Regions from separate parts of the Streptomyces sp. NPDC002092 genome, predicted to be linked through region 3. Evidence: riboswitches for the same ligand, from Rfam matches in the RefSeq annotation. Region 3 holds a riboswitch; each other region holds the start of a gene.

Region 1 (10,315 bases), on a different contig from region 3:
TCGTCAACTGCCCCTGGGGCGGCAAGGGCGCGAAGGGCTGTCTTGAGGAGCGGCAGGACGCCATCGCCGCCTACACGCAGGCGCTCCTGTACAGCGTCACCGGCGAGCGGCAGCACGCCCTCAAGGCCCGGGAGATCATGGACGCCTGGTCGGCGCAGCTGAAGCGGCACACGGCGCAGGACGCCCAGCTGCAGTCCTCCTGGGCCGGGTCGACCTGGGCGCGGGCCGCGGAGATCATCCGGTACGCACCGGGCGCCGGCTGGCCCGCCGACCGCGTACGGCGGTTCACGGCCATGCTGCGCACCGCCTACCTCCCCGAGGTCACCAGGGACCTTCCCGACTACAACGGCAACTGGGACCTCGCGATGACCGACGCCGCCATCGGGATCGCCGTCTTCACCGACGACCACAAGACCTTCGACACCGCCGTCAAACGCTTCCGCGGCCTGGTGCCCGACTACTTCTATCTGCGCAAGGACGGCAAGATCCCGCTCACCCCGGCCGGCTCCGACGCCAACACCGTGCAGAAGCTGGAGACGTACTGGTTCAAGGAGACGAAGTTCGAGGACGGCATCGCGCAGGAGACCTGCCGCAACTTCAAGCACGTCGGCTACTCCCTCGCCGCCACCGCGCACATCGCCGAGACCGCCTGGCACCAGGGTGTCGACCTGTACGGCGACGTCAAGGACCGGCTGAAGGCGGCCCTCGACTTCCACGCCCGCTACGAGATGGGGGCCAAGCCTCCGCGGTGGCTGTGCGGCGGCAGGGTCGTCGGGAACATGGGCCCCGACCTGGAGGTCGCCCTCAACCACCTGGAGAACCGGCTCGGCACCCCCGTCCCGGCCGCCCACAAGCTGGTCGAGCAGACCCGCCCGGCCGGCACCGACGACCTCTTCGTCTCCTGGGAGACCCTCACCCACGCGGACAACCCGGCCGCCTGACGGAGGCCCTGCGGACCCCCGAAAAACGCAGGTGAACGGGAGCGGAGACAAACCCTGGCGCAGACAGCCCCGCGGATGGCGTATGCTGGTTACACAACGACGCGGGGTGGAGCAGCTCGGTAGCTCGCTGGGCTCATAACCCAGAGGTCGCAGGTTCAAATCCTGTCCCCGCTACTCAAGGCTCAGGGCCGGAGTCCAGTCACTGGACTCCGGCCCTGAGTGTTTCCCCCGGTCGGGGGCCTGAGTGTGCTCCCCCGGTCGGACCATCCGGCTCGCCCCGCGCCGCCGCACCGGGAAACCTGGAGTGGTGGAGCAGGAGGGGCCGATCTCATACGCACGCACCTTCGTGCGGCTGCTCCCGGCGCTGCTGATCGTCGGCGGGACCTTCTACGACTACCTCACCCCGTCGCGGTTCACGGCCGGCCCCCTCTTCACCGCCGCGCCCCTGGTCGCCGCCCCGCTCTACTCACGCCGCGGCACGGTCCTCACCGGCCTCGCGACCGTCCTCGTCGTCACCGCGATCCACGCCCAGGTGGGCATCCTCCTCCAGGTGGAGGCGATCACCGAGCTGGCCACCATCGCGACGGTCTCCGTCCTGGCCGTCCTCATCAACCTCCTCGTCCGCCGCAGCCGCGAGGAGCTCGCCTCGCAGCGCGAGATCGCCGAGGCCGCCCAGCGCGCGGTGCTGCCCGAACCCGCCGAGCAGATCGGAGGGTTCGCGATCGCGGCACGGTACGAGGCCGCGCAGGCGGACGCGTCCATCGGCGGCGACCTGTACGCCGTGCAGGACAGCCCGCACGGCGTACGGCTGGTCGTGGGTGACGTGCGCGGAAAGGGGATGGGGGCGGTGGCCGCCGTGGCCGTCGTCATCGGGGCGTTCCGGGAGGCCGCCGAGCAGGAGGCCACGCTGGAGGCGGTCGCGCAGCGGCTGGACCGGGCGCTGGCGCGCGAGGCGGCGCGGCGCGAGGGCATCGAGTTGTTCGAGGGGTTCACCACCGCCGTGCTCGCCGAACTCCCGCACGGCGAGGGCGTCGTCCGTATCGTCACCCGCGGCCACCCGCCCCCGCTGCTGCTGTGCCCCGACGGCACGGTGCACACCCTGCACGCCCGCGAGCCCGCGCTGCCGCTCGGCATGGCCGACTTCGGGAGCCGGCCCGACCGAGCGGAGGAGATCGCGTTCGGCAGCGGGGCCACGCTGCTGCTGTACACCGACGGGCTGTCCGAGGCGCGGGACGAGAAGGGGCGGTTCTTCGAACCCGCGGACCGGCTTGCCGGCCGGGTCTTCCACGAGCCCGCCGCGCTGCTCGTCACCCTCGCGCGGGAGGTGCGCAGATACGCCGGCGAGGCCATGGCGGACGACATGGCGCTGCTCGCCGTACGACGGCCCTGAGGTTCCTGAGGCGCGGTCAACTCGCCCGTTTTTCACCGTTCATGCGCCGTCTGTCCAGGTCAGAAAGGTTAATGATCAAGCGGAACACCTTGGAAACGACACCCCGGGTCTATTAACGTTCGATAACGCAGCGCGGTCGTCCCAGCCGTCACAAGAGGCGGCTCCGTGCGCACGCGCCGAATCCCGCAAGGGAACCGGGGAACCACCACCCTGGGGTGAATCGCGCCGACACCGCCGTGGCAGCACGGCAGGTATACGCGCGTAGGAGACCTTCCTGCTCCGAACCCGTCAGCTAACCCGGTAGGCGAGAAGGAAGGAAAGGAGCACGCCCACGTGGCGTCCAACCCGCCTGCCCCACAAGCCCCGTTCGTGCCAAGCACCGAACCCTTCGGATTCGCCGGCCGACGCACCGACGAGGGCCCCTGGGAGGAGTGGAATCCCACCGAGGACTCCATCGCCCCCATCCGCGGCCGGCACCGCGTCGCCAAGCAGCGCGGCGGGGGACTCGCCCGCAGCTCCACGGTCCTGGGCGTCGGCGTCATAGCCGCCGTCGGCGCGGGCGGCATGGCCAGCGCCAACACCGGCAAGCCGCCGGTGTCGATCTCCATGCCCGATCTCGCCTCCGTGAGCCATGTGTTCGGCGGCGGCTCCGACGCCCCCAAGGGCTCCGCGACCGCGCTCAGCGATGTCGCCACCACCTCCGTCGGCACCGCACAGGGCGCCAGGGGTGCCGGTGAGGCGCTGCGCGACCGGATCATGGCGCAGGCCGCGTCGCAGCAGGTCCAGATCGACAGCAAGAGCCAGGCGGCCGGCGAGGCGGCCCTCGCGAAGCAGATCGACGACGCCGCGGCCAAGGCCGAGCAGGACGCCGCGGCCAAGGCCGCCGCCGCGAAGGAGAAGGCGGAGGCGGCGGCCAAGCAGGCAGCCGAGGACGCGAAGCTCGCGGAGCTGGCCAAGCAGTACACGCTGCCGGTCGTCTCCTACACGATCACCGGCACCTTCGGTCAGGCCGGCTCCATGTGGTCCTCCGGCTACCACACGGGCCTCGACTTCGCCGCCCCCACGGGCACGCTCATCAAGGCCATCCACTCCGGCACCATCACGCAGGCCGGCTGGGCGGGCGCGTACGGCTACCGCACGATCCTCACCCTCGACGACGGTACGGAGCTCTGGTTCTGCCACCAGTCGTCGATCAGCGTCAGCGTCGGCCAGAAGGTCAGCACGGGTGACGTCATCGGCCGCGTCGGCGCCACCGGCAACGTGACCGGCCCGCACTGCCACCTCGAGGTTCACCCCGGCGGCCAGGCCACCGGCATCGACCCGATGCCGTGGCTGCGCAGCAAGGGCCTCAACCCCTGACACCCGTACGCTCTCCGTCCGTACCCGGAGTGCCGTAGTCCGCTTGTTTACGGGATTTTTGCGCCCGCCGCGGAAGACCGGCCCCCGGGGCGGGCGTTGACGTAGACCATGACTTCTCCTTCTCTGCGCAAGCTCGGCTCCTCCGGCCTCGAGGTCTTCCCGCTCTCCCTGGGCGGCAACGTCTTCGGCTGGACCGCCGACGAGCCCACCTCCTTCGCCGTGCTCGACGCCTATGCGGCCGCCGGCGGCAACTTCGTCGACACCGCCGACTCCTACTCGGCCTGGGTCGACGGCAACCAGGGCGGCGAGTCCGAGACGATCATCGGCAAGTGGGTGAAGGCGCGCGGGAACCGCGACGACGTGGTCATCGCGACCAAGGTCAGCCAGCACCCCGACTTCCAGGGCCTGTCCGCCGCCAACATCAAGGCCGCCGCCGAGGCCTCGCTGCGCCGCCTCGACACCGACCACATCGACGTCTACTACACCCACTTCGACAAGCCCGAGGTGCCGGTCGAGGAGATCATCGGCGCGCTCGACGAGCTGGTGAAGGCGGGCAAGGTCCGGCACATCGCCGCGTCCAACATCTCCGCCGACCGGCTGCGCGCCTCCCTGGAGTTCTCCGACCGCGAGGGCCTGGCCAAGTACGTGGCCCTGCAGCCGCACTACAACTTGGTCTCGCGCGACACGTACGAGGGCGAGCTGCAGGACGTGGCGGCACGCTACGGCCTCGCGGCCGTCCCCTACTTCTCCCTCGCCTCCGGCTTCCTCACCGGCAAGTACCGCCCGGGCGCGAAGGTCGACAGCCCGCGCGCGGGCGGCGCGGCCAAGCACCTGGAGTCCGAGCGCGGGCAGCGGGTCCTGACCGCCCTCGACGAGATCGCCCAGGCCCATGACGCCCCGGTCGCCACGGTCGCCCTGGCCTGGCTCGCCGCCCAGCCGACGGTCGCCGCCCCGATCGCGTCCGCGCGGACGGTCGAGCAGCTCCCGGCGCTGCTGGCGGTGGGCGAACTGACGCTCACCGAGGCCGAGGTCGCCCGCCTGACGGAGGCGTCGGCCTGACCCCCTCGGGTCCTACGACCGGTACGGGTTGTACGCGGGATTCGGCACCGCCGGGTACCCGTACGCCCCGTACACCGGCCAGGGCGGCGGCGCCACCGGCACCGGGGGCGCCGTCATCCGCGCCGCGTGGTCCAGCGCCGGGCGCGCCACCTCGCGGCGGCGCCACAGCTCGTGCAGCAACTCCCGTTCCCTGACGACGAAGTCGGCGCCGGCGCGGCCACGGCGCCCCCGGTGCCGCAGGAAGGCCAGGGAGGTCGCGTACGCCTCGTACCGGGCGACCTCGCGTGCGGCGGGCTTGCCGAGGTGCTGGGCGGCGTGTTCGCGGGCCAGCCGGCGGGCCCGCATCGAACCGAGGGCGTAGGGCTCGGCGGGGGTGAGCCAGCCCGCGACGGCGTAGGCGGGCAGTTCCTCGCGCACGGTGCGCAGTTCGCGCTGGCGGGTCCAGATCACCAGCCAGGTCAGCAGGCCGAACGCGGGCACCATGAAGGCCGCGTACACCGCGAAGAAGCCGTACTCGCCGAAGTTCGAGGAGCCGTTCCAGATCGCGTGCATGCTCATCGCGAGCAGCAGGCCGCAGAGCGGGACGAGGACGCGCCGCAGGTGCTGGCGTTCCGCGGAGAGCGCGGCGACGCCGAAGCCGATGCCGGTGAGGACGGTGAACAGCGGGTGCGCGAACGGGGACATGATGATGCGCACGAAGAACGTCGCCGCGGTGACGGAGGCGATGCCGTGGCCGCCGTTGAGCCGGTCGGTGCCGAAGGCGGTGCCCAGGTAGAGGATGTTCTCGGTGAACGCGAAGCCGGTGGCGGTGACCCCGGCTATCACCACCCCGTCGACGATCCCGGTGAAGTCCCGTCTGCGGAACAGGAACACGAGCAGGACGGCCGCCGCCTTGGAGGACTCCTCGACTATGGGCGCTATGACGGTCGCGCCGAGGGTGTCCGCGCTGGACGGGTCGGCGGTCGCCGTCGCTATCCACTTCGTGGCGAAGCTGTTGGCGACGATCGCTATCAGCGCGGCCGCACAGGCCCCCCAGGCGAAGGCGAACAGCAGATTGCGCCAGGGGCCGGGGGCGACGCGGTCCAGCCAGCGGAACGCCGCCATGAGCAGCGGCACGGGCAGCACGGCCAGCCCGAGCCCCACCAGGAACCCCTCGGTGCCGGTCTGTTCGCGCACCAGGGCGAGGATGACGAGCCCGGAGAGCGCGAGCAGGGTGACGAGCGCGCCATACCGCACCGCTCTGCGCTGCCACCAGTGAGCGTGCCCGAGCGCACCGCCGGCCGGGACGCCGGGGTGTGGCGGATGCGTCGGGTACGGGGGAAAGGTGGCCACGGCATTGACCCTAACGAGCAAGGGCGCCGCCCGCGACGGTACTTCGGATTGCCCGCAGGCCGTGGGGCTTCAGACGCCGGTGTGGGGCTGGTTGTGAGGCTGTACGAGGTGCTGTACGCGACGGAAGAGCAGGTCGTTCACGACATGTCCCTTGTCCAGTCCCTGGCCCTCGAAACGGGTCAGCGGGCGGAAGTCGGGACGGGGCGCGAAACCGCCCTCTGGCTGCGTGTTCTCGAACTCGGGATGCGCCGTCAGCACTTCGAGCATCTGTTCGGCGTACGGTTCCCAGTCGGTCGCGCAGTGCACGATGCCGCCGGGCCTGATCCGGGCCGCGGCGAGGTCGAGGAACTCCGGCTGGATCAGCCGCCGCTTGTGATGCCGCTTCTTCGGCCACGGGTCGGGGAAAAAGACCCGCAGCCCGTCCAGCGAATCCGGGGTGAGCATCTCGCGCAGCAGGATGATCGCGTCCCCGTTGGCCACGCGGACGTTGGACAGCCCGTCGTGGTCGGCGAGGTTGAGCAGATTGCCCTGCCCCGGGGTGTGCACGTCCACGGCGAGAATGTTGGTGTCCGGGTCGGCGGCGGCCATCTGCGCGGTGGCCTCACCCATCCCGAACCCGATCTCCAGCACGACGGGATTGCCGTTCCCGAAGAGCTCGCCGAGATCGAGGGTCCGCTGCCCGTCGACGTCCAGCCCCCACTTCGGCCACAGCCGCTGCAGCGCATCCGCCTGCCCGGCGGTCACCCGGCTCCGCCGCGGCTGAAAACTCCGGATCCGCCGCTCGAAGTGCGACCCGGCGGGATCAGCCCTCGGCCCGTCCGGAAACCGGGGCTCGCCCTTGGCGCGGGTATGCCGGATCGACGCTCCGGGGATGTGCGAGGGGTACTCGCCGGGTGCGGGGGTTTCGTGGGCGTTGAGGGAGTCAGACACAGTGGGGTCGATTTTAAGGGGTGCGGGCAGCTCCCAGCCCGGGTGGCGTCCCTCAGTGCCAGCCGGGGCTTGATCTTTTCAGCCCGTCCGGCGTTTGAGGACGAGGCCCCTTAAGGGCCGAAAGCGGGGGCCTGGGGGCGGCAGCCCCCAGGTACGGGACGGGTAGGGGCGGCGGGGGCGGGCTGCATCAGCGGCTCCGCCGCGAGCCCGTCCCGCCACCGGGCAACCTCACACCGCCCCCAGCATGGCCAGCGCCCGCCCAGCCACCTCCCGCCCGATCGGCAGCGAAGCGGTCGCCGCAGGCGAGGGCGCGTTCAGCACATGCACAGCCCGAGCCCCCTCCTTGATCAGAAAGTCGTCCACCAGCCCCCCGTCCCGCAACACCGCCTGCGCCCGCACCCCCGCCGCAGTCGGCACCAGATCATCCGCGGTCACCGCCGGCAGCAGCCGCCGCACGGCCGTGGTGAACGCCCCCTTGGACACCGACCGCGCCAGCTCACCGGCCCCGTACCGCCAGTGCCGCCCGGCCATCCGCCACGCCCCCGGCCAGGCCAGTGTCCGCGCCACCTCCCGCGGCCGTACGACGCCCCAGTCGTACCCCTCCCGCGCCAGCGCCGGCACCGCGTTCGGCCCGATGTGCACACCGCCGTCGATCCCGCGCGTGAGGTGCACGCCGAGGAACGGGAACGCCGGATCCGGCACCGGATACACCAGCCCGCGCACCAGGTCGGGGCGGGCCAGCTCGTAGTACTCGCCCCGGAACGGCACGATCCGCATCTCGGGGTCGTCCCCGGTCAGCCAGGCCACCTCGTCGCAGTACAGCCCCGCGCAGTTCACCAGCACACGCCCCCGGACGACGTCACCGCTCGTCGTCCGCACGGCCACCCCGAGCTCCGGCCGCCGGTCGATCCGCTCGACCCGCGACCCGTACCGGATCTCCGCCCCAGATGCCTCGGCCAGCTGCCGGGCGACCCCCACGAAGTCGCATATCCCGGTCGTCCCGACGTGTATGGCGGCGAGCCCGCGCACCTCCGGCTCGTACTCCGCGATCTGGGGGCCGCTCAGCTCCCGTACCGGAATCCCGTTCTCCCGGCCGCGCTGCACCAGGGCGTGCAGCCGCGGCAGCTCGTCCTTCTCGGTCGCGACGATCAGCTTGCCGGTGACGGCATGGGCGATCCCGTACTCCGCGCAGAACTTCACCATCTCGGCGGCGCCCCGCACCGCGTACCGCGCCTTCAGGGACCCCGGGCGGTAGTAGATCCCGCTGTGGATCACCCCGCTGTTGCGCCCCGTCTGGTGCCGGGCCGGCCCCGGCTCCTTCTCCAGCACGGTCACCCGTGTCCCCGGCGCGATACGCGTGATCGCGAACGCCGTGGACAGCCCGACGATGCCACCCCCCACCACCAGCACATCACAGTCGTAAGCGATCCCCGGCCGCACCTGCACCACCTCCCGCTACCGATAGTGCACTGCGCCACTGACAACCACTTCAAACGTGGGAGGAACACGTGGGAGGAAAGAGGTCTTCCCGCACCTGCCCCCGGCTCAGGCGGGGGCCATCAGCAAGGGCCGCGCCCGCTCCCGCAACTCCACCACCCGAGGCTCGTCACCGTACGGCTCCAGCCGGTGCAGAAGATCCTTCACATACTCCGTGGTCCGCGCGGACGAGATCCGCCCGGCCACCTCCACCGCCCGGACCCCCTGCTCACACGCCGCATCGAGATTGCCCGACTCCAGCTCGGCCACCGCCGAGACGACCAACCGGAGCCCGTGCGACCGTACGAATTCCTCCGTCGGCTGCGACAGCGCCTGCTCGGTGAACCGCCGCACCTGACGCGGCGCCTTCAGATCGCGGTAGCACTCCGCCGCATCCGCAGCGAAACGGTCGTACGAGTAGAAACCCAGCCATGACGGGTCATTGTCACCGTCACGGGCCCGCTCCAGCCACCCTTCGGCGGCCCGCAGCGCCGCGCCCGCCGCCTGCGCGTCACCCGCGCGCGCATGCGCACGTGCCTCGACGAGCCGGAAGAAACTCATGGTGCGGGCGGTCGCCAGCCCCCGGTTGCGCTCGAGGGCGGCCTGCGCGAGATCGACGCCCTCGTCGCCGAAGCCGCGATAGGTCGCCTGCAGCGACATGGACGCCAGCACATACCCCCCGAGGGGCACGTCGGCGGCGGCCCGGGCCAGCCGCAGCGCCTGGATGTAGTACCGCTGCGCGGCCTCCTGCTGACCGGTGTCGAAGGCCATCCAGCCCGCGAGCCGGGTCAGTTCGGCGCTCGCCCCGAACAGTGCGCGCCCGACCTCGTCCGAGTAGGCCCCGAGCAGCAGCGGAGCCGCCTCCACCCGCAAGCACTCGGGCACCATCGACGAACGCCAGTCGCCCCCGCCGTACTTGGAGTCCCAGCGCCGGGCGTCCTCGGCGGCCTCCCGCAGCTTCTGCACATCGCTGTGGCCGACTTTGAGCGGTGCGCCCGAGCCGTCGGCGGAGTTCGCCTCGCGCGCCACCGAACTGTCGGCCGGTGTTATCAGCCACCGTGAGGCGGGCGTTGCGTATGCGCTTACTGCGAACGATCCGGCCAGCGACTGCCAGATGCCGCCGGAGCCGGCCCGGCGCCCGGCGAGGTCGAGACGGTAGAGCTCCGTCGCCGACCGCACCGCCTGTCCTACGTCCCTGGGGAAGGCGAGGCCCACTTCGGGTGCGGGATCCGCGTCCGCCAGGCCGATCTCGTGGAGCGGCACCGGGCGGCCGAGCTTCTGGCCTATCGCGGCGGCGATGAGGTGCGGCGCGGCACCCTGCGGCACCATGCCCTTGGACACCCAGCGCGCCACCGAGGTCTTGTCGTAGCGAAGAGTCAACCCGCGTTGAGCGCCAAGATCGTTGACGCGACGCGCGAGTCCTGCGTTGCTGATTCCCGCGAGGGCGAGAACGGCGCCGAGTTTTTCGTTCGGCCCGCGTTGCTCCCTGGACATGCGCCACCCCTCGACACAGACGGCTGCCGCGCTGGCATAACCACGCGGCATTCGTAAACCCAGCGTAGTTCGCCGCATCCCAAGCGTTAAGGGGCATTGTTCCGGATGGCGGGATTGTGGTCCGTACTGAAGTACGGGCCCGATACGCGCAGTTGCGCCATGCTCCCGCTGTGTGGCCGTGCGCCCGTCCGTGCGCTCTTCTCCGGCCATGCCGGGAGCGCTTCCATGGACGGTGCGTGGGTCGGCCCGCTGTACTGGATCCAGCGGGCTGGGGGACACCGCCGCCTTCATCCCCGCGGGTGGCGGACGGGCCCGGGGGGCGAACTCCGTCTCC
Region 2 (10,315 bases), on a different contig from region 3:
CGCCGGTCTTGATCTGGCCGCAGTTCACCGCGACGGCGAGGTCGGCGATGGTGACGTCCTCGGTCTCGCCGGAGCGGTGGGACATCATGCACTTGAAGCCGTTGCGCTGGGCCATCTCGACGGCGTCCAGGGTCTCGGTCAGCGAGCCGATCTGGTTCACCTTGACGAGCAGGGCGTTGGCGGTGCCCTCCTCGATGCCGCGGGCCAGGCGCTCCGGGTTGGTGACGAACAGGTCGTCGCCGACGATCTGGACCTTGTCGCCCAGCTTGTCGGTGATGACCTTCCAGCCGGCCCAGTCGTCCTCGAACAGCGGGTCCTCGATGGAGACGAGCGGGTAGGCCGCCACGAGCTCCTCGTAGTACTCGGTCATCTCGGCGGCCGAGCGGGACTTGCCCTCGAACTCGTACGTGCCGTCCTTGTAGAACTCGGACGCGGCGACGTCGAGCGCGAGCGCGATCTGCTCGCCGGGGACGTAGCCGGCCTGCTTGATGGCCTCGATGATGAGGTCGAGCGCGGCGCGGTTGGACTCCAGGTTCGGGGCGAAGCCGCCCTCGTCGCCGAGGCCGGTGGACAGGCCCTTGGTCTTCAGCACCTTCTTGAGGGTGTGGTAGACCTCGGCGCCCCAGCGCAGGGCCTCGGAGAAGGACTCCGCGCCGATCGGGGCGATCATGAACTCCTGGATGTCCACGTTGGAGTCGGCGTGCGAGCCGCCGTTCAGGATGTTCATCATCGGCACCGGCAGCAGGTGCGCGTTCGGGCCGCCCAGGTAGCGGAAGAGCGGGAGGTCGCTGGCCTCGGAGGCGGCGTGCGCGACGGCGAGGGAGACGCCGAGGATGGCGTTGGCGCCGAGGGAGCCCTTGTTGTCGGTGGCGTCCAGGTCGAACATGGCCTGGTCGATCAGGCGCTGCTCGGTGGCGTCGTAGCCGACCAGCTCCGGGCCGATCTGCTCGATGACGGCGAGGACGGCCTTCTCGACACCCTTGCCCTGGTAGCGGTTGGGGTCACCGTCGCGGAGCTCGATGGCCTCGAAGGCGCCCGTGGAGGCGCCGGACGGAACGGCGGCACGACCCGTGCTGCCGTCGTCGAGGCCGACCTCGACCTCGACCGTGGGGTTGCCTCGGGAGTCCAGGATTTCCCGGGCTACGACGACGTCGATGGACGGCACGAGCATCTCCTTCTTGGATGTGACACGGCTACGGCAGTAGCGCGGTGGCTCTGCGGGATGAGCCTAACCGCCTGAGGCCGATCGGCCACGCTGCCGACCACCTCTTGGGCAGAACCGAGAGTAAATTGTTTCCGAACGGAACAAAGAGGGGGTGCAAAAAAGAACCCCGCTCCGGTGCGTACGGGGGAACACGCACCGGAGCGGGGAGCCGTGGGGGACGGGGGTGACCCTAGCCCTGCATCACTTCAGGTGCAGCTGCTGGCCGGGGTAGATGAGGTTGGCGTCCTCGACGATGTCCTTGTTCAGCTTGAACAGCTTCTGCCAGCCGCCCTTGACGCCGTGCTTCTCGGCGATCGAGCTGAGGGTGTCGCCCTTGACGACCTTGTACTCGCCGTCGCCCTTCTTGACCTTCTTGCCGGTCGGGGTGGTGACGGTCTTCGTGCTCTTCTGGGTCTTCGTGCTCTCGGTCTTCGCGGCCGGGCGCTCGGCGGAGCGGGAGGCGGCCTGCGAGTCGCTGGAGCGGTTGGTGGACGGAGCGCTGCCGTTGTAGGCGGCACCGGACAGGCCCGTGCCGCAGACCGGCCAGGCGCCCTTGCCCTGCGCGGCGAGGACCTTCTCGGCGACGGCTATCTGCTGCGCCTTGGAGGCCTGGTTGGCCTGCGGGGCGTAGGCGGTGCCGCCGTACGCGGCCCAGGTGGAGGCGGAGAACTGCAGGCCGCCGTAGTAGCCGTTCCCGGTGTTGATGGCCCAGTTGCCGCCGGACTCGCACTGGGCGACCGTGTCCCACTCGGAGGCGGTGGCGGCGGAGGCGTTGCCGGCCGCCATCAGCGGAGCGGCGATGGCGACACCGGTGACGCCGGCCAGCGCGGCGGCGCGGGTGGCCTTGGACGGACGGCGGTGCTTGCCCTTACCGGAAAACAGCATGGTTCGATCCCCTCACCGACGCCTGCGAGGTGAGCTGTCGGGTTCGGGCCGGTTGAGTTGCCCGGCCGTGCTCTCACGAGACACGGCTACACCCCTAGCCGCCCGTCAACTGCCCGGGCAGGCACCTACCTTGGGTCCCCCGCTCCTGCCTACGGCGCTTTACGCGACGACTGTTCCCGTACGGCCGCTGGCAGGATTCGGCGTTGCGGCAGCCGGGGCTCGTGTTGACGAGCGGTGACGACGGTAGACACGCGATCCGTCGAATTTCAAAGACGATCAGGGCTTCTGAGACTCATCCCACACTTTCACCAATCCGGACATTCGGTGGCGAAGTGTGACGTGAACTCCCGTTGTTTTTCGCCCTATTCGGCACCGAGTTTCAGGGTCTGACCGGCGAAGATGTGATTCGGGTCGGTGCCGATGGCGTTCTTGTTCTCGGCGTAGAGCGCACGCCACCCGCCGTCCAGGCCAAGGGAGTCGGCGATGGAGGCGAGGGTGTCACCGGCGTGGACGGTGTACGTGTCGTGCGTGCCGCCGTCAGCCTTGGTCTTGTCGGCGGTCTTGTCGGCCGTCTCATCGGCGCCGGCGCCACGGTGGCGGCCGGTGCCGGTCGTGCCGGTGTCGACGAGGGTCCAAGTGGACGCCGGGGGCTCGATATTGTCCGAGTAGTCCCCCTTCGCCTTGCCTGTCGACGAGCTGTCGGCACTCTGTGGGTCGCCCGTGGCCTTCTTGGACGGAGAGGTGGACGGCGAGGCGGATGTGCCGGATTCGGTGGAGTTGTCCGTCGCACTCACGGAGGCCGAAGGGGAGGCGCTGGAGGTCGAGCCGGAGGACGAATCAGACGAAGAGGACCCATCGGAAGCGCTGCCCGAGGAGTTGGACAGACCGGTCGAGTCGGATGCCCCGGATGAATCGGACGAACCGGAACCACCGCCCAGCACGCCGGTGTCGATGGCGGCCGAGCCCGAGTCCTTGGTGAGCCCGGAGGTCAGTCCACAGGTGTGGAAGGCGCCGACGCCCTGGTCGTCCAGGAGCTTCTCGGCGACGGCTATCTGCTGGTTGCGGCTGGCGAGGTCGGCCCTGGGGGCATAGTCGAGGCCGCCGTACTTCTCCCAGTTCTCCTGGGTCAACTTGAGCCCGCCGTAGAAGCCGTTGCCGCTGTTCTCGCTCCAGGAGCCGCCCGTCTCGCACTGCGCGACCTTGTCCCACGTGGTGCCGTCGGCAGCGCTGGCGCCGCCCGCGGCGAAGAGCGGGATCGCGATGGCGGAGCCTGTCACTCCGGCCGCGACGAGGATGGCCGGAGCCTGACGGGGGCGACGGTGTCGACCGTTCCCGGAGAGCATGCGGAGGCCTTTCGCGAGACAGCAATGACCGCGCGGCGCATGACACCGACAGGCGTTCGATACCGCCGCGCTGGTCCGTGAACGTAGCCGGTGCCGATCACTTGTCACAAGTTAATGCCGCGTAGATCACGTGAAGATCACAGACTTGAACGCGCGTCATCTTTGGCCCGTTCACTGCGGCGGCCCCTCCACCGGCGGGCTCCGGATACGGTCGTCCTGTGAACGTCCCGAACACCGCTCCCGAACTCTTCACCTGGGAATTCGCCGGTGACCCGTATCCGGCCTACGCCTGGCTGCGCGAGCACTCCCCCGTCCACTGGACGAAACTTCCCAGCGGGGTCGAGGCCTGGCTGGTGACCCGCTATGCCGACGCACGTCAGGCGCTCGCGGACGGGCGGCTCTCGAAGAACCCCGAGCATCACGCCGAGGACGCGCAGGGCAAGAGCAGGACCGGTATTCCGGGTGAGCGCAGCGCCAATCTCATGACGCATCTGCTCAATATCGACCCGCCGGACCACACCCGGCTGCGCCGCCTCGTCTCCAAGGCGTTCACCCCCCGGCGGGTGGCCGAATTCGCGCCGCGGGTGCAGGAGTTGACGGACGACCTGATCGACCGGTTCGCGCCGCACGGCGAGGCCGATCTGATCCACGACTTCGCGTTCCCCCTCCCCATCTATGCGATCTGCGATCTGCTCGGTGTGCCGCGCGAGGACCAGGACGACTTCCGCGACTGGGCGGGGATGATGATCCGGCACGGCGGAGGCCCGCGCGGCGGCGTCGCCCGCTCCGTGAAGAAGATCCGCGGCTATCTCGCCGAACTCATCCACCGCAAGCGGGGCGACCTCGGCGAGGACCTGATCTCGGGCCTCATCCGCGCCTCCGACCACGGCGAGCACCTCACCGAGAACGAGGCCGCCGCGATGTGCTTCGTGCTTCTCTTCGCCGGCTTCGAGACCACCATCAACCTGATCGGCAACGGGACCTATGCACTGTTGCGCAGTCCCGGGCAGCGGCAGCGGCTCCAGGAGTCGATCGAGCGCGGCGAGAGCGCACTGCTCGACACCGGTATAGAGGAACTGCTCCGCTACGACGGTCCGGTGGAACTCGCCACCTGGCGCTTCGCCACCGAGCCGCTGACCATCGGCGGGCAGCGCATCGCCACCGGCGACCCCGTCCTGGTCGTCCTGGCCGCGGCCGACCGCGACCCGGCCCGCTTCTCGGAGCCCGACACGCTCGATCTCTCCCGCCGGGACAACCAGCACCTCGGATACGGCCACGGCATCCACTACTGTCTGGGCGCCCCCCTGGCCCGTCTCGAAGGCCGCACCGCCCTGGAGACGCTGCTGCGCCGGCTGCCCGATCTCGAGCTCGCCGCCGACCCCGCCGAACTGCGCTGGCGGGGCGGGCTCATCATGCGCGGGCTACGAGACCTGCCCGTGCGCTTCACCGCCGCCTGACCCGCTCCCGCCCTCCGTCTCCTTGATCGCGTCCCGGTAGGCCCGGGCGGCCGCCCGCAGCGCGGCCTCCGGGTCCACGCCCGCCGCCTCGGCGCGCACCGCCAGCGCGAGCAACTCGTACCCGACGCCCTCGGCTTGGGGCAGCGGAACCTCCAGGCCGGCCGTCCGCACCCGCGAAGCCAGCTTCGCCGCGAGGGCCAGGCCCGGCTGGCCCAGCGGTATGCCCTCCGTCACCGAGGTGCGCTGCTTCTCGACCGCCTTGGTGCGCAGCCAGTGCTCCTTGACCTCCTCGGGCGTGGCGGCGGTCTCGTCACCGAAGACGTGCGGGTGGCGGTGGATGAGCTTGGCGACGATGCCGGCGGCCACGTCGTCGACGGAGAAGGGGGCGTCCGGGTCCTCCTCCGCGATCCGGGCGTGGAAGACCACCTGGAGCAGGACGTCGCCCAGTTCCTCGCGCAGTTCCTCGCGGTCGCCCTCCTCGATCGCCTCGACGAGTTCGTACGCCTCCTCGATGCCGTACTTCGCCAGGCCCTTGTGGGTCTGCTGTGACGACCACGGGCACTCGGCGCGGATGCGGTCCATGACCTGGACGAGGTCCAGGAGGCGGGCGCCCGGGAGGTCGTAGGAGGCGGGGAGCAGCTCCAGGTCCGGCATCTGTGTCCGTCCGGAGCCGGCGAGGCGGGCCAGGCCGTCGGTGAGGGCCGGCTCGCCCTCGCCGGTCGCGACCACGACGACCGTACGGCCGCCCGCGCACCCGTCGACCAGCTCCTCGGCGGCGGGGGCTGCCTCGTCGACCGGTATCCCCGCCTCCCGCAGATACGGCAGCTGCGGGTGGGCGCCGTCCGAGCACAGCACGCGGTCGGCGGCGTGCAGGGCCTGCCAGGCGGGCCAGGACAGCAGGCCGGGCGCGACGCGGTGGCTGGTGGTGAGCAGGACGATGCGGCCGGGGGACGGTCCGGAGCTGGTTGCGTCGGAGCTGGTTGCGTTCACGATCCGAACGTAACGCACACCGCCGACAGCTCCGGAAGTTGTCCACAGGGCTGTGGTCCGCAAGGCCGCTGTCCACAGGGACGGCGGCCATGGAGGACCGTTACGCCGTCTGCTGCGTCCCGGTCGCCGTGACCTCTCGCACCCACGGGGTCTTCGCGTCGACGCGGCTGCTCTTCTGGACGTCCCAGGTGCCGTAGCGCGGGTTCAGGTCGACGTGGAGTTCCTTGGACGCCTTGGACAGGGCGTTCCAGAAGGCCGGCTTGCTGGTGTCGGCGCCGAGGGCCTGGGCCAGCTTCTGGGCCTCGAGCTGGAGGCGCAGGTTCTCGTCCAGGCGCTGCGGGGCGACCCCGTACTGCTGGAGCCAGGCCGTCTGCAGGGCCTTGGAGCCGCCGACCTGCTGCTCCAGGCCGGTGCGCATCTGCTGGACCTCCTTGGGCGTGACGCTCACGCCCGCGTCCTGGGCGGCGCGGTGCAGTACCTGATCGATGACCATTCCGTGCAGGGTGTCGCGGGTGAGGCTCGCGGTCTGCGAGACGGCCTGCTTGTACTGCGCGTCGTCCTTCACGGCCGCCCGCTGCGCCGCGCGCACCTCGTTCACCCTGGTCTCCAGCTGCGCCACGGTGATCCGCTGACCGCCGACGACGGCTGCCGCACCGGGGTGCGCATCGCTTCCGCAGGCGGTCAGGACGGGGGCCGCGGCGGCGATCGCGGCGGTGAGGACGAGCGCGGTGCGACGGCGGTGCAAGGGAGCCTCCCGAGGAGATTGTGCGACGGTGCACAAAGTCTTGCGGTGATCGATGGTAGGCAGTGACCAGGCTCTGGCCAACCCATTCGACCAACGATTCACCGGGACTTCGGGCACCGCCGCGCCTCCGCGGGGCCGGGGCTCAGCCGGTGATGGCCACCGGGGCGTCCCACGCGTCGCGGTCCACGGTGATCGTGTAGCCGTTCCGCGTCTCCTTGCTGTTGACGAGGTACTGGTGACCGCGGCTGTGGTCCGTGTACTGGGTCGAGCCGAACGGCCAGTCCGCGGTCGTGGTGTTCTGCTTGTCCCACAGGGCGTACCAGAGGTTGCCCGGCAGGTCGGTCTTGTCGGTGGCGTTCGCGATGGCCTTGGCGCTGGAGCTGGTGAAGCCGTAGTAGCCGGCGCGGTACACCTTGGCGCGCAGTTCCTTGTCGAAGGCGCGGACGTAGGTGAGCACGGCGTTGTTGCACGACGTGTTGGTGATGTCGTACGACTCCATGTCCAGGTAGATCGGGCTGCCGGCCTTCATGCCGAGCGCCGATGCCTTGGCCACGGCGTCGTCCGCGTCGGTCTTGCCGAGGGAGGCGGCCGTGGTGGCGGTGATCTTCTCGGGGCTGGAGCCGGACTGGCAGGGCGGCTGGGCTCCGACGTAGATCGGGATGAGCTTCCAGCCGACCGTGCTGACCGACTTCACCCAGGAGGCGGTCAGGTTGGGCTGGGAGCAACCGCGGTTCTTGCCGCCGACGTAGACGGCCGCGGCGCCGTAGAAGCCGGTGTGCCAGGCCTTCATCGCGGCCAGGGAGGGCGCGGCGCAGGTGTCGAAGGCGCGGCCGGTGTACGTCTTCTGCGCGGGCCAGGTGGTGGCGGCCATGGAGCTCTGCGCGGCGAGGCCGGCACCCGCTACCACGGCGGCACCGGCGGCGGCCCAGGTGATGTATCTGCGCTTCTTGGACTGCCGATGGCCGGCCATGTGTACCCCACCCCTGGTTGTGCGTCGGCTGCGTTGCGCGTTGCCTGGCGCAATGCGTTGCCTGGCGTAAAACGAACGGAACGTATCGGAACGCGATCAAGCGTTCGGGAAACGAAAGCCCCCGGAGATCACAAGAATCCCTCATGGTTCGGTAAAAACTAACCGCGTACCTGCCCCAACCACCCCAATGTGCGGCGGATTTCGGCCACGAGCGGGTGTGCGGGGCCGCGCAGGCGCTCCACATCGAGCAGGAGCCTGGCGAGCGTGTCGTGGGCGGCGGCGCGGTCGCCGAGGGCGAGCAGGAGGTGCCCGATGCGGCGGCGGACGTCGTGGGCGAGTTCGGGGTCGCCGGCCACGTACTGGTTCTCGTAGTACGGCAGCAGAGCGCGGTACTCGGCGAGCGCGGCCGCCGGCTCGCCGAGCTGCTCCAGGCACTGGGCGGCCTCGTAGCGGAAGCGCAGCGACTGCGGGTCGGCCAGGCCCGCCTCGGCGGCGCGTTCGTCGGCGAGGCGGCGCAGTTCGGGCAGTGCGCGCCGGTACTGGCCGTCGTCCATGAGGGTGGCCGCGTACTGCTTGCGCAGGGTGCGGACGACCGGCGAGTGCTCGCCGTGCTGTTCGGCGGCGGTCGGCAGGATCGCGCCGAGGATGTCGACGGCCTGCGTGATGCGGCCCTCGCCGAGGAGTCGCTTGACCTCGTCGACGGCGCGGGCCACGTCCGGTTTCTCCGCCTTCTCGACCGCCGGGGTGACCGGGGCGGGCTGGGGCGCGGGCGTGCGCGCGCGGTCCGGCCAGGGGGCGTGCGGGCGGAGGAAGGGGCGCGTGGGGTCGAGCGGCGCCCCGGTGGGCTTCCCACGTGCGGGCAGCATCAGCGCCAGGTGCTCGTACACGTCCTGCGCGGACGCCGGACGGTGCTGCGGGTCCTTGGCGAGCAGGCGCAGGACGAGGTGTTCGAGCGGCTCGGGGACCTCGGGGCGAATACGGCGTACGGGGACCGGGGGCTCGTACAGATGCCGGTGCAGTACGCCGAGTGCCGTGGAGCCCGCGAAGGGGACGTCGCCGCTGAGGAGTTCGTGCAGCAGTACGCCGAGCGCGTACAGGTCGGTGTACGGGCCGACCGCACCGCCCATGGCCTGCTCGGGCGCCATGTAGGCGGGCGAGCCGATGGGGGTGCCGGTGTGGGTCAGGCGGGTGGTGTCGGCGTCCATGACGGAGGCGACGCCGAGGTCGAGGACGGTGACCGTGCCGTCCTGCTTCACCATCACATTGCGGGGCTTGAGGTCGCGGTGGACGATCGGCACGGCGTGCACGGCGCTCAGCACGGCGCACAGTTGCGCGGCGACGGCGACCGCCCACTGCCAGGGGTACGGGTCGTGCTCCGCGAGGTGGTCGGAGAGGTCCGCGCCGTCGACGTACTGCATGACGAGGAACAGCTCCTCGCCCTCGCTGCCCGCGTCGTGCACGGTGACCAGCCCCGGGTGGTCGACCTGCGCGGTCACCCGGCACTCGCGCATGAACCGGCGGCGCAGTTCGTCCGCCTCGGCGCCCGCCACCTTGTCGGGGCGCAGCAGCTTCACCGCCACACGCCGGTCCAGCCGTTGGTCGTACGCGGTCCAGACCTGGCCCATGCCGCCCTGCCCGATGAGCGTGGACAGCGCATAGCGGCCGGCGACGACCCGTCCTGCCGCCACGGTCACCTTCCGCCCTCGTGGTTGCCGTCCGGGTGGCCCGGGTGCCGGCGCAGATAGTCGCTGAGTTCGTCGAGTTCGGCGCGCACCTGGTCGATACGGGCGGGCGCGGGGCGCTGCTGCGGCGGGGGCGGCGGTACGGGGGTGGAGGGCGCGGCCACCACGGGCGTCTGCGGGAGCGTGGCCGCGTACGGCGACGGGGGCTGCGGGTAGCCGTAGCCCATGCCCGAGGCCGGTGGCATCGGATAGCCGGTGGGGCCCGGCCCGAAGTGGCGTATGTCCGCGTACAGGTAGTAACCGGCGCAGGCTGCGGCGTTGAGGAGCAGGATGATCATGCCGACATTGCCGTTCGGCGTGCTGAAGTCGTCGGTGTGGTCGGTGCTCAGGAAGGCGAAGCTGATGCCGAGGACCACCAACGAGGCCGCGAAGATCCACCAGTCGGTGGCCTTGCGGGTCACGATCGCCGCGCGGAGCGTCGCCACCCATGCCAGGAATCCGATGCTGAGCAGCGCCACCGCCACGAAGATCACACGAAGCAGCACCAACACCGCGGTCGGGGGTCGACGCGGCGGAGGCGCGGCGTAGCCGTGGCCCTGCATGGCTGCTCCTGGAGGCCTGATGCGAACGGAATGTGAGTACCGCGTAAGTACTCGCTCCGAGCGTATAGGCCGACAAGGACAACGGGTCCCGCGTTGTGTCGAACCGTTGCAGCGCTGGTCAGCTTCCCCGGCGGGGAAGGCGTCAGTCCGGTGCGACCGTCCCGTCCGTCAGACCGTCGTACATCCCGCGCACGAGTTGCTCTCCGAGGCGGCCCGCACGGCGCAGGGCGCGTTCGAAGTCGTCGAGGGCGCGGAAGCGTTCGCCGTAGCGCCGCTGTTCGTCCAGGGGCAGGCGGGGCAGTTGAAGGCGGCGCACGTCGAGGCGGGTGGCCGTGGAGGCGTAGCTGCTGGCCTGGCGGTTGTTGGCGGTGCCGCGCAGGAACCCGGCGAGGAACCAGGGGTCGAGCGCCGTGGGATCGGGGCGCAGGAGGACGAGG
Region 3 (10,315 bases):
CCGGTTTCGATACTGACTGTCGATTCAGTAAACGGGGCCTTCGACACTCTGTCGCCCCCTTGATCACCAGCCGCGAGGAGCTCGCATGCCCGCCCCCCTGATGTCGGTCACCTGGACCGACCACCTCACCGGCCGCCAGGGCTTCCTGGTCGTCGACCGGTTGGTGCGCGGTGTCTCCAGCGGCGGACTGCGCATGCGCGCGGGCTGCGGCCTGGACGAGGTCGCCGGGCTCGCGCGCGGGATGACCATGAAGGAGGCGCTGCACTACAACCCCGAAGGCCGGTACGTCCCGCTGGGGGGCGCCAAGGGCGGCATCGACTGCGACCCTCAGGACCCGGGGGCGTACGCGCTCCTGGTGCGCTATCTGCGCGCCATGAAGCCGTACGTCGAAAGCTTCTGGACCACCGGGGAGGACCTCGGTCTCAGCCAGGAGCTCGTGGACCGGGCGGCGGCCGAGGCGGGGCTGGTGTCGTCGATCCAGGCCGTGTATCCCCTGCTCGACGACGAGGTGGAGGCGCGGCGGCGGCTCGCGGACGCGTTCGCGATCGAGGTGGACGGCATGGGACTTGACGAGCTGGTCGGCGGGTGCGGGGTCGCCGAGTCGGCGCTCGCGGCTCTCGACCGGGCCAAGGTGGCGTACGCCGGAACCCGCGTGGCCGTGCAGGGGCTGGGCACGATGGGTGGGGCGACCGCGCGTTTCCTCGCGCGCGCCGGGCTCACCGTCGTCGCCGTCGCCGACATCAAGGGCACCATCGCCAACCCGGCGGGCCTCGACGTCGAGGCGCTGCTCGCCGCGCGGGACGCGTACGGCACCGTGGACCGTGCGGCCCTGCGCCCCGGCGACCGTGAACTGCCCGGCGACGCCTGGCTGTCGGCAGAGGCGGAGGTGCTCGTGCCGGCGGCGGTCTCCTACGCGATCGACACCACCGACCAGGAGCGGATCACCGCCCGTTGGATCGTCGAGGCGGCCAACATGCCCGTACTGCCCGAGGCGGAGGAGCTGCTGGCCGCGCGCGGGGTGACCGTGCTGCCGGACGTGGTCGTCAACTCCGGGACGAACGCCTGGTGGTGGTGGACCCTGTTCGGCGACATCGGCCCGGACGCTCAGGAGGCGTTCGCCCACATCCGCCGCTCGATGCGCGCCCTGACCGAACAGATGCTCGCCCGCGCGGAAGCCGACGGGACGAGCCCGCGGGCCGCCGCCCACGCCATCGTCGCGGACCGGCTGCCGGTGATCGCGGAACGCTTCGGCTGGTACCGGTGACGACGGTCCGGACACGTGTACCGGACATCCCGGCCGCCGGGAGAACACAAGCAGGTGTACGGCCGCACCGCGCACCCCCTCGAACCCGCCAACTGCCGACCTCACCCGCGCCAAACGAGGTGTCCGCCCACACCCGCCGCTCGATGCGCCCCCTGACCGAACAGATGCTCGCCCGCGCGGAAGCCGACAGGACGAGACCGCGGGCGGGCGCCGCACCAGTGACGAGCAGGGCAGGAGCACGGCCGACACCGCGCACCCTCTCGAACCCGCCAACTGCCGACCTCGCCCCGGCGTCACCAGCGGCGACGGAATAGGGTGACCGCGTGGCGAGAGTGCGGTTGAGTGTGGCCGAGCGGCGCGAGGAGTTGCTGCGGGCCGCCATCGGGCAGATCGAGGCGCGGGGTGTGGCGGCGGTCAGGATCGCCGACGTGGCCTCGGCGCTCGGCGTGAGCAACGCGCTGGTGCTGTACCACTTCTCCACCAAGGAGAAGCTGGTCGCCGCCGCGTTCACCTTCGCGGCCGAGGACGACCTCGCCCATCTGCGCAAGCTTCTCGGCCGCCGTACGACGGCGCTGCGGCGACTGCGGTCGGCGGTGCGCTGGTACGCGCCGACGGGCCAGGCCAAGGGCTGGCGGCTGTGGATCGAGGGCTGGGCGGCGGCGCTGCGCGAGCCCGCGCTGCAGCAGGTCACACGTGACCTCGACAAGCAGTGGAAGGCCGCGATCACCGAGGTCATCGCGGAGGGCGTGGCCGCGGGCGAGTTCAGCTGCCCGGACCCGCACGGCGCGGCCCTGCGCCTGACCGCCCTGCTGGACGGGCTCGCCGTGCAGCTGACCTCGTACGCCGGTGCGGTGTCGCGGGCGCGGGCGCAGGAGTGGGTCGACGAGGCGCTGGCCCGCGAACTGGGGCTGGAGCGGGCGGCGTTGACGGCTTCGGAGCACTGAGCCCCCGCACCGGGCGGGGGCTCGTGCCACCGGGCCGCTTCACCGCCCGCCGCAGCGAGGCCGCTCCCAAGCCATCACGAGCGCCCCGCCCAGCACGGTTTCAGGCGACCATCAGGCAGCCCTCAGGCCACCGAAGCGATCCGCATCTTGATGTCGTCCGGCGACAGCGCGCCCTTCGCCGTGACGTGGTCCCCGGACGACTCGCCGCGCAGCCGGCGGCCGATCCACGGCACCAGGTACTCGCGCGCCCAGTGCACGTCGTCCCGTCGCACCTCGAGGGTGCCGCGCGGCGGGAGCGGTGGCCAGGGCTGATCGGGGTCGGCCGGCACCTCGAGACCGAGGACCTGCCCGGCGCGCAGCGCCACGCGCGTGTGCCCGTCGGGTGAGAGGTGGAGGCGGTCGCCGTCCCACGCCCTGCGGTCCTGGACGGTCTTCAGGGACCACAGGTCCAGGACGGGACAGCCGTACCGGTCGGCGATGGCCCGGACATGTCCGTTGTAGGTGGCGATCTTGCCGCGCAGGTGCTTGAGCACGGGAACGCCACGGGTGTCGAAGCCGGTGGTCACCATGACCGTGCCGGCGACTTCGGTGAGCTTGGCCACCGCCCGCTCGAAGCGCTCGGCGACCTCGTCGGGGTCGGTGCCGGGACGGATGATGTCGTTGCCGCCCGCACAGAAGGAGACCAGGTCCGGCGCCAGTTCGACGGCCTGCGGTACCTGGTCCTCCACGATCTGGTCGAGCAGTTTGCCGCGCACGGCGAGGTTCGTGTACCTGAAGTCGCCCTCGGGTCGCCGGTCCGCGAGAAGTACCGCGAACCGGTCGGCCCAGCCGACGAACGCCCCGTCGGGGCCGGGGTCGCCGACGCCCTCGGTGAAGCTGTCCCCCACCGCAACGTACGACCCGATCACTGATCTGCTGTCACTCTTCGAATCGTCTGCCACATCGACCATGATTCACCTTCGAATGTGACCTACGCGACCGTAGGAAGGGGTTGACGCGCGGTGAGATAAGCCACTTCTAAAGTGTTCGCCAAGCCTGGAATAACCCTCCGACCAGGGATGTTGAGGCGTCAGCGATATTGTGGGGCGAGCCGCCGGACCCTGAAGTCGGCGATCCGGAAATGGCTCCATGTGGTCCGGAAGGCGAAGTGCCCCCTTGTGTACGGCTGCTGGTCCATGTAGTCGAAGACGAGCCGCCCGTTGTTCCACCAGCGGACCGTCGAGCCGTCGGAGACGATACGGACGCGGTTGGGTTCGTTCGCGACCAGGAGCGGCTCCGTGTAGTCGTAGATCAGCGGACGGACACCGGGTTCCCCGACATAACGGCGCAGCCGGGTCGTGGTGTTCGTGTTGGCGCCGTAGCCCACGTAATACGTCTTGAGGTGGTCGTACTCGGCCAGTGCCCCGCCGCGGTGGGTGGCGAAGAGGTCGTCCGGAGAGCGGACGTCGGTGGCGTTCCAGAAGTTGTTGAGGTCGGACACGCGGTCGTTCGCGCCGCCTTCCGAGACGGGCGTCGCCGTGTACTCGATGACGTACGACCCTTCGAGTCGCTGTCTGAACCAGACCGTGGCCCCGGCGGGTACGTCGACATCCAGCACCCCTCGGGAGGCGGTGACGGTGCCGCCCTGCTCCAGTTCGACGACCCACTTGCCGAGGCCGTGGCGGAAGTCGTCGCAGGCCATGAGGCGGCCGCGGGGCGAGGCACTGGCGGCGGTTGCGGGGGCGAGGGCGGCCAGGGCGGCGCCGGCGGCCAGCGCTCCGAATGCTCTACGGGTGCTCGTCACGGGAGGCGGCTCCTTGGTGTGGGGTGAGGGGTGGGTCCGAGAAGGGTGAGCAGGTGGCCGGCCACTTTGCGGGGGCCCTGGACACTGGGGTGGAGGGTGCCGTCGAAGTCCCTGTCCGCCGCGGACAGTCAGTCAGTGGTGTCGACGAAATCGGTGCGCAAGCCGACCAGTTCACCGACCACGGCGGCAATGTCGTCGGCGTGAGCTCCGTTGAATCGGCAGAGCCGTACGCGCTGTCGTTGGTGCACAGGTTCACGAGATCACATCGGCCTGACGGTGCGTCGATCGACGCCGGGCACGGGAACCTCCGTAGGCCTCGGAAGGCAAGGGTGGGGAAAGCGCTTTCATCGCTCCGGAGATCACTGTGCCCCGCCCCTCCCCCGACTGTCGACACCCATGCAGTCCCCGCCACAAGAACGCAACACGGCGAACGTGCACACAGCCGGACACACCGAAGGCCGGACCCGGGGATCGGGGTCCGGCCTTCGGCGGCGTGTCAGGCAGGTGGTTCCGAGGGGGTCAGCCGACGCCGACGCCCTTCGAGCGGAGGTAGGCGACCGGGTCCACGTCGGAGCCGTAGTCGGGCGTGGTGCGGATCTCGAAGTGCAGGTGCGGGCCGGTCACATTGCCGGTCGCGCCGGAGAGGCCGAGCTGCTGGCCCTCGGCCACGGTCTGGCCGGCGGAGACGGAGATCTGGGACATATGGCCGTACTGGGCGTAGTAGCCGTCGGCGAGCCTGACGACGACCTGGTTGCCGTAGGCGCCGCCCCAGCCCGCGGAGACGACGGTGCCCGCGCCGACTGACTTGATGGAGGTGCCGGTCGGGACGACGAAGTCGACGCCGGTGTGGTAACCGCTGGACCACATGCTGCCGGCCACGTGGTACCCGGTGCCGATGGTGCCGCCGATCACCGGGAGGGTGAAGCCGGTCGGGGCGGACTCGGAGGCCTTGGTGGCAGTCGCCTTGGCCGCCGACGAGGACGTCTTCGAGGCGGACGAGGGCGACGACGCGGTGGTGTCCTTCGCGGCCTTCCGGCCGATCGTCAGCTTCAGGCCCGGGTGGATCAGCGACGGGTCGTCGCCGACGGCCCGGCGGTTGTCCGAGTAGAGCCTGTGCCAGCCGCCGGCGACATGCTGCTCGTCGGCGATCTTCGAGAGGTAGTCGCCGGTCCGCACCGAATAGGTCCGCACGCCCGCATTGCCGGCGACGCTCTTGTGGGCCGCCTTCTTCTCGGCGACCGGAAGGGACTGGACGGCCTTATTCGAAACCGTCTGGGAAGCGGACTGAGTGGTGGCGGCATGGGCGCCGGTGGCCCCGATGAGCGGGAGAGCGAGTGCGGCGCCACCGGTTCCGGCGACGGCGATGGAGCGAGTGAAGCGCTGGGGCTTCGGACGGCGGTGCTTACCCTTCGCGGGCATGACGAATTCCTCTCCGGCGCCTGCGAGGTGAGCTGTCGGGTTCGGGCTGGAGATGCCCGGCCGCGCATGCGACGCGGCTTTACCCCTAGCCGTTCCGGAGACCGGAACAGGCAGTTGTACCTGTGGGTCCCCCGCTCCTGCCGTTCACGGGTGAGTTCTGCGGGCACCGGGCGGCGGCAGGATTGGGCGTCCGTCCGGATTGGTGGCGAACGTAAGCGACCAGGACGCAAAGGAACAAGTGCCGGTTCCCCGAGAATGCATTTCTATTGATCCCTTGAGAGAAAACCCGGTGACCCTGCGTGAATTCCCGGGTGATCGTCTCCGTCAAACGTCCTTGTAAAGCACCTGAATTACGTGGACATGACGCGCCACGCACCGTCACGGATATGACGCTCCTCACGTGCCCCTGCTCCAGGATCCCCTATTCGGGAGCGAGTTGGAATGAAGAGGCAGAAGAAGCGCCAATCCGGACAGAAGGCTCAGATGCGCCGCAGACGGAAAACTGCCGCGTCGAGGTCACCGCGCAATCCGGTACGCAGTCCGTGATGCAGCAATACGGCACCACTGTGGATTTCGCCTGTTTCAGGGCATTCATACGAGGCTGTCGAGTCGAGGCCCCGCAGTCGCAGCGCCGGTACGGGCTCGCCATGGCTCTGCGCCTGGAGCCAGGCCAGGACGACCGCCTCGTCCCCGCGCACGTACTGCACCGCACTCAGCCCACCCCGCGGCGGCCGCAGCCGGTAGAGGTCGCCGTGCTGCACCAGCGGCCGGATCTCCTTGTAGAGGGCCACCCATTCACCGGCCTCGGCGAGCTCCTCCTCGGTCCACCGGGTGAGGTCGCCGCCGACCCCGAGCACGCCGGCCATGGAGCTCACGAACCGGAAGCGCAGCGAGCTGACCCGGCCGTTGAGCTGGGTGTTCGGGCTGTCGGTGACCCAGGCGGCCATCACCCGCGCTGGATGGATCTGGCTGAAGCCGTGCTGGATGGCGAGCCGGTCGAGCGGGTCGGTGTTATCGGAGGTCCACACCTGGTCCGTACGGCTCATGATCCCGAGGTCGATGCGGCCGCCGCCGCCCGAGCAGGACTCGAAGGCGACATTCGGGTGGGCCGCCCGCAGCCGGTCCAGCAGGGCGTACAGAGCACGGACATGATCGACCCAGAGGCGCTGCGGGTAGGGCTCCCCGGGCCAGCCCGCGTCGGTGAAGCAGCGGTTGAAGTCCCACTTCACATAGTCGACCGGGGCGCTGGAGAGGAGTGCGTCGAGCTGCTCCCAGAGGTATTCCTGGACGTCTTCCCGGGCCAGGTTCAATACGAGCTGGTTGCGGAACTCCGTCCGCTTTCGTCCCGGTTGGAACTGCACCCAGTCGGGGTGGGCACGGTAGAGGTCGCTGTCCGGGTTGACCATCTCGGGCTCGACCCAGATGCCGAACTGCATGCCGAGGGCGTGCACGTAGTCCGCGAGGGGTTTGAGGCCGTTCGGGAAGCGGTCCCGGTTGACCGTCCAGTCGCCGAGTCCGGCGCGGTCGCTGGTGCGCTTGCCGAACCAGCCGTCGTCGACCACGAACAGCTCGACGCCGATCGCCGCGGCCCGCCGCGCGAGGGCGCCCTGCTGCTCCTCGGAGATGTCGAACTCGGTGGCCTCCCAGGAGTTGAACAGCACCGGCCGGTCCTGGTCGGCGTCCGGGATGACGTATGCGCGCTGATAGGCGTGCCAGGCGCGGCTCGCGCCGCCGAAGCCGCCGTCGCTCCAGAGACCGGCGAAGACAGGGGTGGTGTACGACTCCCCCGGTTCCAGGCGCAGCAGCCCGGAGTCGTCGTAGCCGGGGCCGCCGGTGATCTGCACGCGCGCGTCCGGGAGTTGCGCCACCGCGATCCGCCAGGAACCCGACCAGCCCAGAGCGCAGCCGTAGACCTCGCCGTGTTCCTCGGTGGCGTCGGTGTCGAGGGCGACCCAGGGCAGGTGCTGGTGTCCGGTGTGGCCGCGGCGGCTGCCGATGATCTTCTCACCGTAGGTGAGAGGCGAGGCGGTCAGCCGGGACTCGGCGGCCCAGCGGCCGTGCAGTTGGGACAGCCGCCACTCCTGGCGATCGGGCAGCGTCCAGGTCGCGGAGTCGGCCCGCAGCAGTTCCAGGGCGGGCCCCTCGTTGTCGAGGGTCACCCAGCGTTCCACGACGTCGTGCCGCATCCGGTAGTGCAGCGTGATCGCGAGCCCACCGTCCCGGAAGCCCAGCCGGAGGTGATCGCCCTCCGTCTCGTACTGCTCGAAGCGCCACTCGGTGCCGCGCCGTTCGTCGCCGCGCACGGACAGGGCGGGCCGGACGAACCGGGGGCCGCCCTCGACCGGGTACTCCTCGCGCCCGTCGAGCGGGGACTCGAAGGGCCGGTAGTCGGGCAGCGGGCGGACGGCGAGCGCCTCGGCGTCGGCGAGCGCGATCCGGGGGCCCCAGTGCAGGTGCAGCAGTTCGTCGTCCTCGGTGAGGTGGACGGCGTAACTGCTGGCCGGCCCCGAGAGGAGCCATGTACGGCCGTTGTCTGCGATCTCCAGCATCAAGCCCTCACACATTCGAACAGGTGCGACCAATCGGCAACATCATCAAGGCACGTGAGGCCTGGTCGCAACGCCTGTGGACAACTCATTGCCTCAGGAATCCATGTCGTATCGTCGGGAGAGCGCCCGACGACGAGCCGCGCCGGTCGGGCGGACTGGGAGGAGCCCCCGTGACGCAGCAGATCCCGTCGACCGAACCCGAGCTGGCCGGAGTCCGCAACTTCCGTGATGTGGGAGGACTTCGGACCGTGGACGGACGGCGGGTGCGCTACGGGGTGCTGTTCCGCAGCGGCCACCTCGCGCACGCGACCGAGGAGGACGCCGAGTTCCTGTCCTCCCTGGGACTGCACACGATCTTCGACTTCCGCAATGCGGCGGACCAGAAGCTGGAGGGCCCGGACGTCGAGCTTCCGGGAGTGCGCAATGTGAACCTCCCCCTGACGGACCCGGCGGACGGCGCCGGGTTCTGGAAGATGGTCAGGGAGGGCGAGATCGAGCAGCTGCGCGAGCTCCTCGGCGACGGCAAGGCGGCGAACCGCATGATCGTCTCCTACCGCACGATCATCAAGGAGCGCACCGCCGAGCACGCACGCGTGCTGCGTTCACTCGCCGAGGACAGTGTGCCCACCCTGATGCACTGCGCGGCGGGCAAGGACCGTGCGGGCCTGTCGATAGCCGTGACACTGCTCGCGCTGGGCGTCGAGCGTGAGGCGATCGTCGCGGACTACCTGGAGTCGAACGCCAAGCACCGCCGCTACAAGGTGCACCGCAGCAGCAACTCCGCCGCGGCCTACTCCCCCGAGGTGATGGAGCTGCTCAGCCCCCTGTTCGAGGCGCGCGCCGAGTATCTGGCGGCGGCCTTCGAGACGATCGAGGGGACGTGGGGCGACGTCGACACCTATCTGGAGCAGGGCCTCGGGCTCACCCCGGAGCTCCGCGGACTGCTGCGCGAGCGGCTGCTCGACTGATCACGTGGGCCGTTCCGCTATTTCGCCCCCACTTCGAACAGCAGGTAGATGAAGGCCGCGAAGAGGTGCCCCACCGCGATGTAGATGATCAGGCGCACCCACAGGGCGCGGGGGAACTTCTCCTCCATGTTGCTGTTGCTCATGGCATCTCTCCGGTGATCGGGCCCAGGCACAGCGTGGCCGTCGGGCTCTGCAGCAGGGTGTGGACGAACAGGAGCTCCACGCCGTCGGGATCCTGGGCGGCGAGCCGGTGCGGGGTCAGCGAGTCGAAGTGCGCGCTGTCGCCGGGAGCGAGCAGGTGCGTGGTGTCCCCGAGGCGCAGCCGCAGCCGCCCCTTGAGGACGTACAGCCACTCCTCGCCGGGGTGCACCCGTACGATGTCGCCCTGCGAGCCGTGCGGTACGTGGACCCGCAGGGCCTGCATGCCGCGGCCGGGCGCGCCGGCCTGGAAGTAGGTCCAGCCGCCTGCGGCGGTCGGTTCCATGTCGGCGGCGCGCACCACGGCGTCCCGGTCGGCGACCGTCTCGCCGAGCAGTTCGGACACCGTCGTACCGTAGATACGGGCGAGGGCCAGCAGCATCGGCAGCGACGGCTGGCGCTGCCCGGTCTCCAGCCGGGAAAGGTGTGCCGCCGACAGTCCGGCGGCACGCGCCGCGGCCTCCAGCGTGAGGGAGGCACGGCGGCGCAGCGCGCGCAGCTGGGGTGCCACAGCGGGAAGCTCCGCTTCGGCTTCCTGAGAGCTCATGCCCTCCATTCAGCCGGAGCTTTGCCTGTGCGGCAAATTTCTTGCCTCACAGGCAAGATGCGGCCTACCGGTTGGCGACCGCCTGCTTCACCAGCGTCTTGCCGAAGTCCCACATCAGGCCGCCGCCGCTGTGCGCGTCATCCATGACGGCGGTGAAGGCGTCGACGAACCGGTCCACGTCCTGCTCACCGATGGTCAGCGGCGGGATCAGCTTGATCACCTCCAGGTGGTCGCCGGAGACCTGGGTGAGGATCCTGTGCCGCTGCAGCAGCGGCACCACGACCATCTGCGCGAACAGGCCTTTCCGCGCGGCCTGCAGCATGGTCCAACGACTGCGCAGCTTCAGCGACTTGGGCCTGCCGAACTCGATGCCGATCATCAGGCCGCGGCCGCGGACGTCCGCGAGCAGCTCGTACTTGTCGATCAGCGCAGTGAGCCGGGATTTCAGCTGCTCGCCGGTCACGCGCGCATGGGCGACGACCTGCTCGTTCTCCATGACGGACAGCACGGCGAGGCCGGCCGCCATGGCCTGGGCATTGGACCCGAAGCTCGCCGAGTGGACCAGCACCCGGTCCATCGACGAGTACACCTTCTTGAAGATCCAGTCCTTGCCGAGGGTGGCGCCGACGGGCACATAACCGCC

What was found. A riboswitch is a leader RNA that binds a small molecule or an ion and turns the genes downstream of it on or off. The one in region 3 is predicted to bind cyclic di-AMP.
Region 1: it holds a riboswitch for cyclic di-AMP, as region 3 does, so the genes downstream of both, ACWCRD_RS36990 (M23 family metallopeptidase) here and ACWCRD_RS25370 (M23 family metallopeptidase) in region 3, are expected to answer to the same signal.
Region 2: it holds a riboswitch for cyclic di-AMP, as region 3 does, so the genes downstream of both, ACWCRD_RS38870 (transglycosylase family protein) here and ACWCRD_RS25370 (M23 family metallopeptidase) in region 3, are expected to answer to the same signal.

What each region holds. Positions count from the first base shown of each region.
Region 1 covers NZ_JBSFDG010000020.1:146,371-156,685, forward strand. The annotation lists gene ACWCRD_RS36975 (alginate lyase family protein) at 1-941, shown strand, start outside; tRNA gene ACWCRD_RS36980 (tRNA-Met) at 1,042-1,115, shown strand; gene ACWCRD_RS36985 (PP2C family protein-serine/threonine phosphatase) at 1,246-2,331, shown strand; cyclic di-AMP (ydaO/yuaA leader) riboswitch at 2,496-2,652, shown strand; gene ACWCRD_RS36990 (M23 family metallopeptidase) at 2,665-3,690, shown strand; gene ACWCRD_RS36995 (aldo/keto reductase) at 3,799-4,749, shown strand; gene ACWCRD_RS37000 (PrsW family intramembrane metalloprotease) at 4,762-6,081, opposite strand; gene trmB (tRNA (guanosine(46)-N7)-methyltransferase TrmB) at 6,151-7,011, opposite strand; gene lhgO (L-2-hydroxyglutarate oxidase) at 7,240-8,460, opposite strand; gene ACWCRD_RS37015 (MFS transporter) at 8,557-9,981, opposite strand.
Region 2 covers NZ_JBSFDG010000023.1:105,426-115,740, forward strand. The annotation lists gene eno (phosphopyruvate hydratase) at 1-1,171, opposite strand, end outside; gene ACWCRD_RS38870 (transglycosylase family protein) at 1,406-2,089, opposite strand; cyclic di-AMP (ydaO/yuaA leader) riboswitch at 2,094-2,256, opposite strand; gene ACWCRD_RS38875 (transglycosylase family protein) at 2,452-3,432, opposite strand; gene ACWCRD_RS38880 (cytochrome P450 family protein) at 3,651-4,889, shown strand; gene ACWCRD_RS38885 (nucleoside triphosphate pyrophosphohydrolase) at 4,854-5,879, opposite strand; gene ACWCRD_RS38890 (SurA N-terminal domain-containing protein) at 5,980-6,624, opposite strand; gene ACWCRD_RS38895 (glycoside hydrolase domain-containing protein) at 6,767-7,594, opposite strand; gene ACWCRD_RS38900 (protein kinase domain-containing protein) at 7,753-9,246, opposite strand; gene ACWCRD_RS38905 (hypothetical protein) at 9,285-9,878, opposite strand; gene ACWCRD_RS38910 (N-6 DNA methylase) at 10,021-10,315, opposite strand, start outside.
Region 3 covers NZ_JBSFDG010000011.1:90,769-101,083, reverse strand. The annotation lists gene ACWCRD_RS25390 (Glu/Leu/Phe/Val dehydrogenase dimerization domain-containing protein) at 86-1,264, shown strand; gene ACWCRD_RS25385 (TetR/AcrR family transcriptional regulator) at 1,588-2,208, shown strand; gene ACWCRD_RS25380 (SGNH/GDSL hydrolase family protein) at 2,331-3,116, opposite strand; gene ACWCRD_RS25375 (DUF6250 domain-containing protein) at 3,278-3,991, opposite strand; gene ACWCRD_RS25370 (M23 family metallopeptidase) at 4,511-5,410, opposite strand; cyclic di-AMP (ydaO/yuaA leader) riboswitch at 5,415-5,582, opposite strand; gene ACWCRD_RS25365 (alpha-galactosidase) at 5,890-7,959, opposite strand; gene ACWCRD_RS25360 (tyrosine-protein phosphatase) at 8,130-8,927, shown strand; gene ACWCRD_RS25355 (DUF6126 family protein) at 8,945-9,070, opposite strand; gene ACWCRD_RS25350 (helix-turn-helix domain-containing protein) at 9,067-9,672, opposite strand; gene ACWCRD_RS25345 (aspartate aminotransferase family protein) at 9,737-10,315, opposite strand, start outside.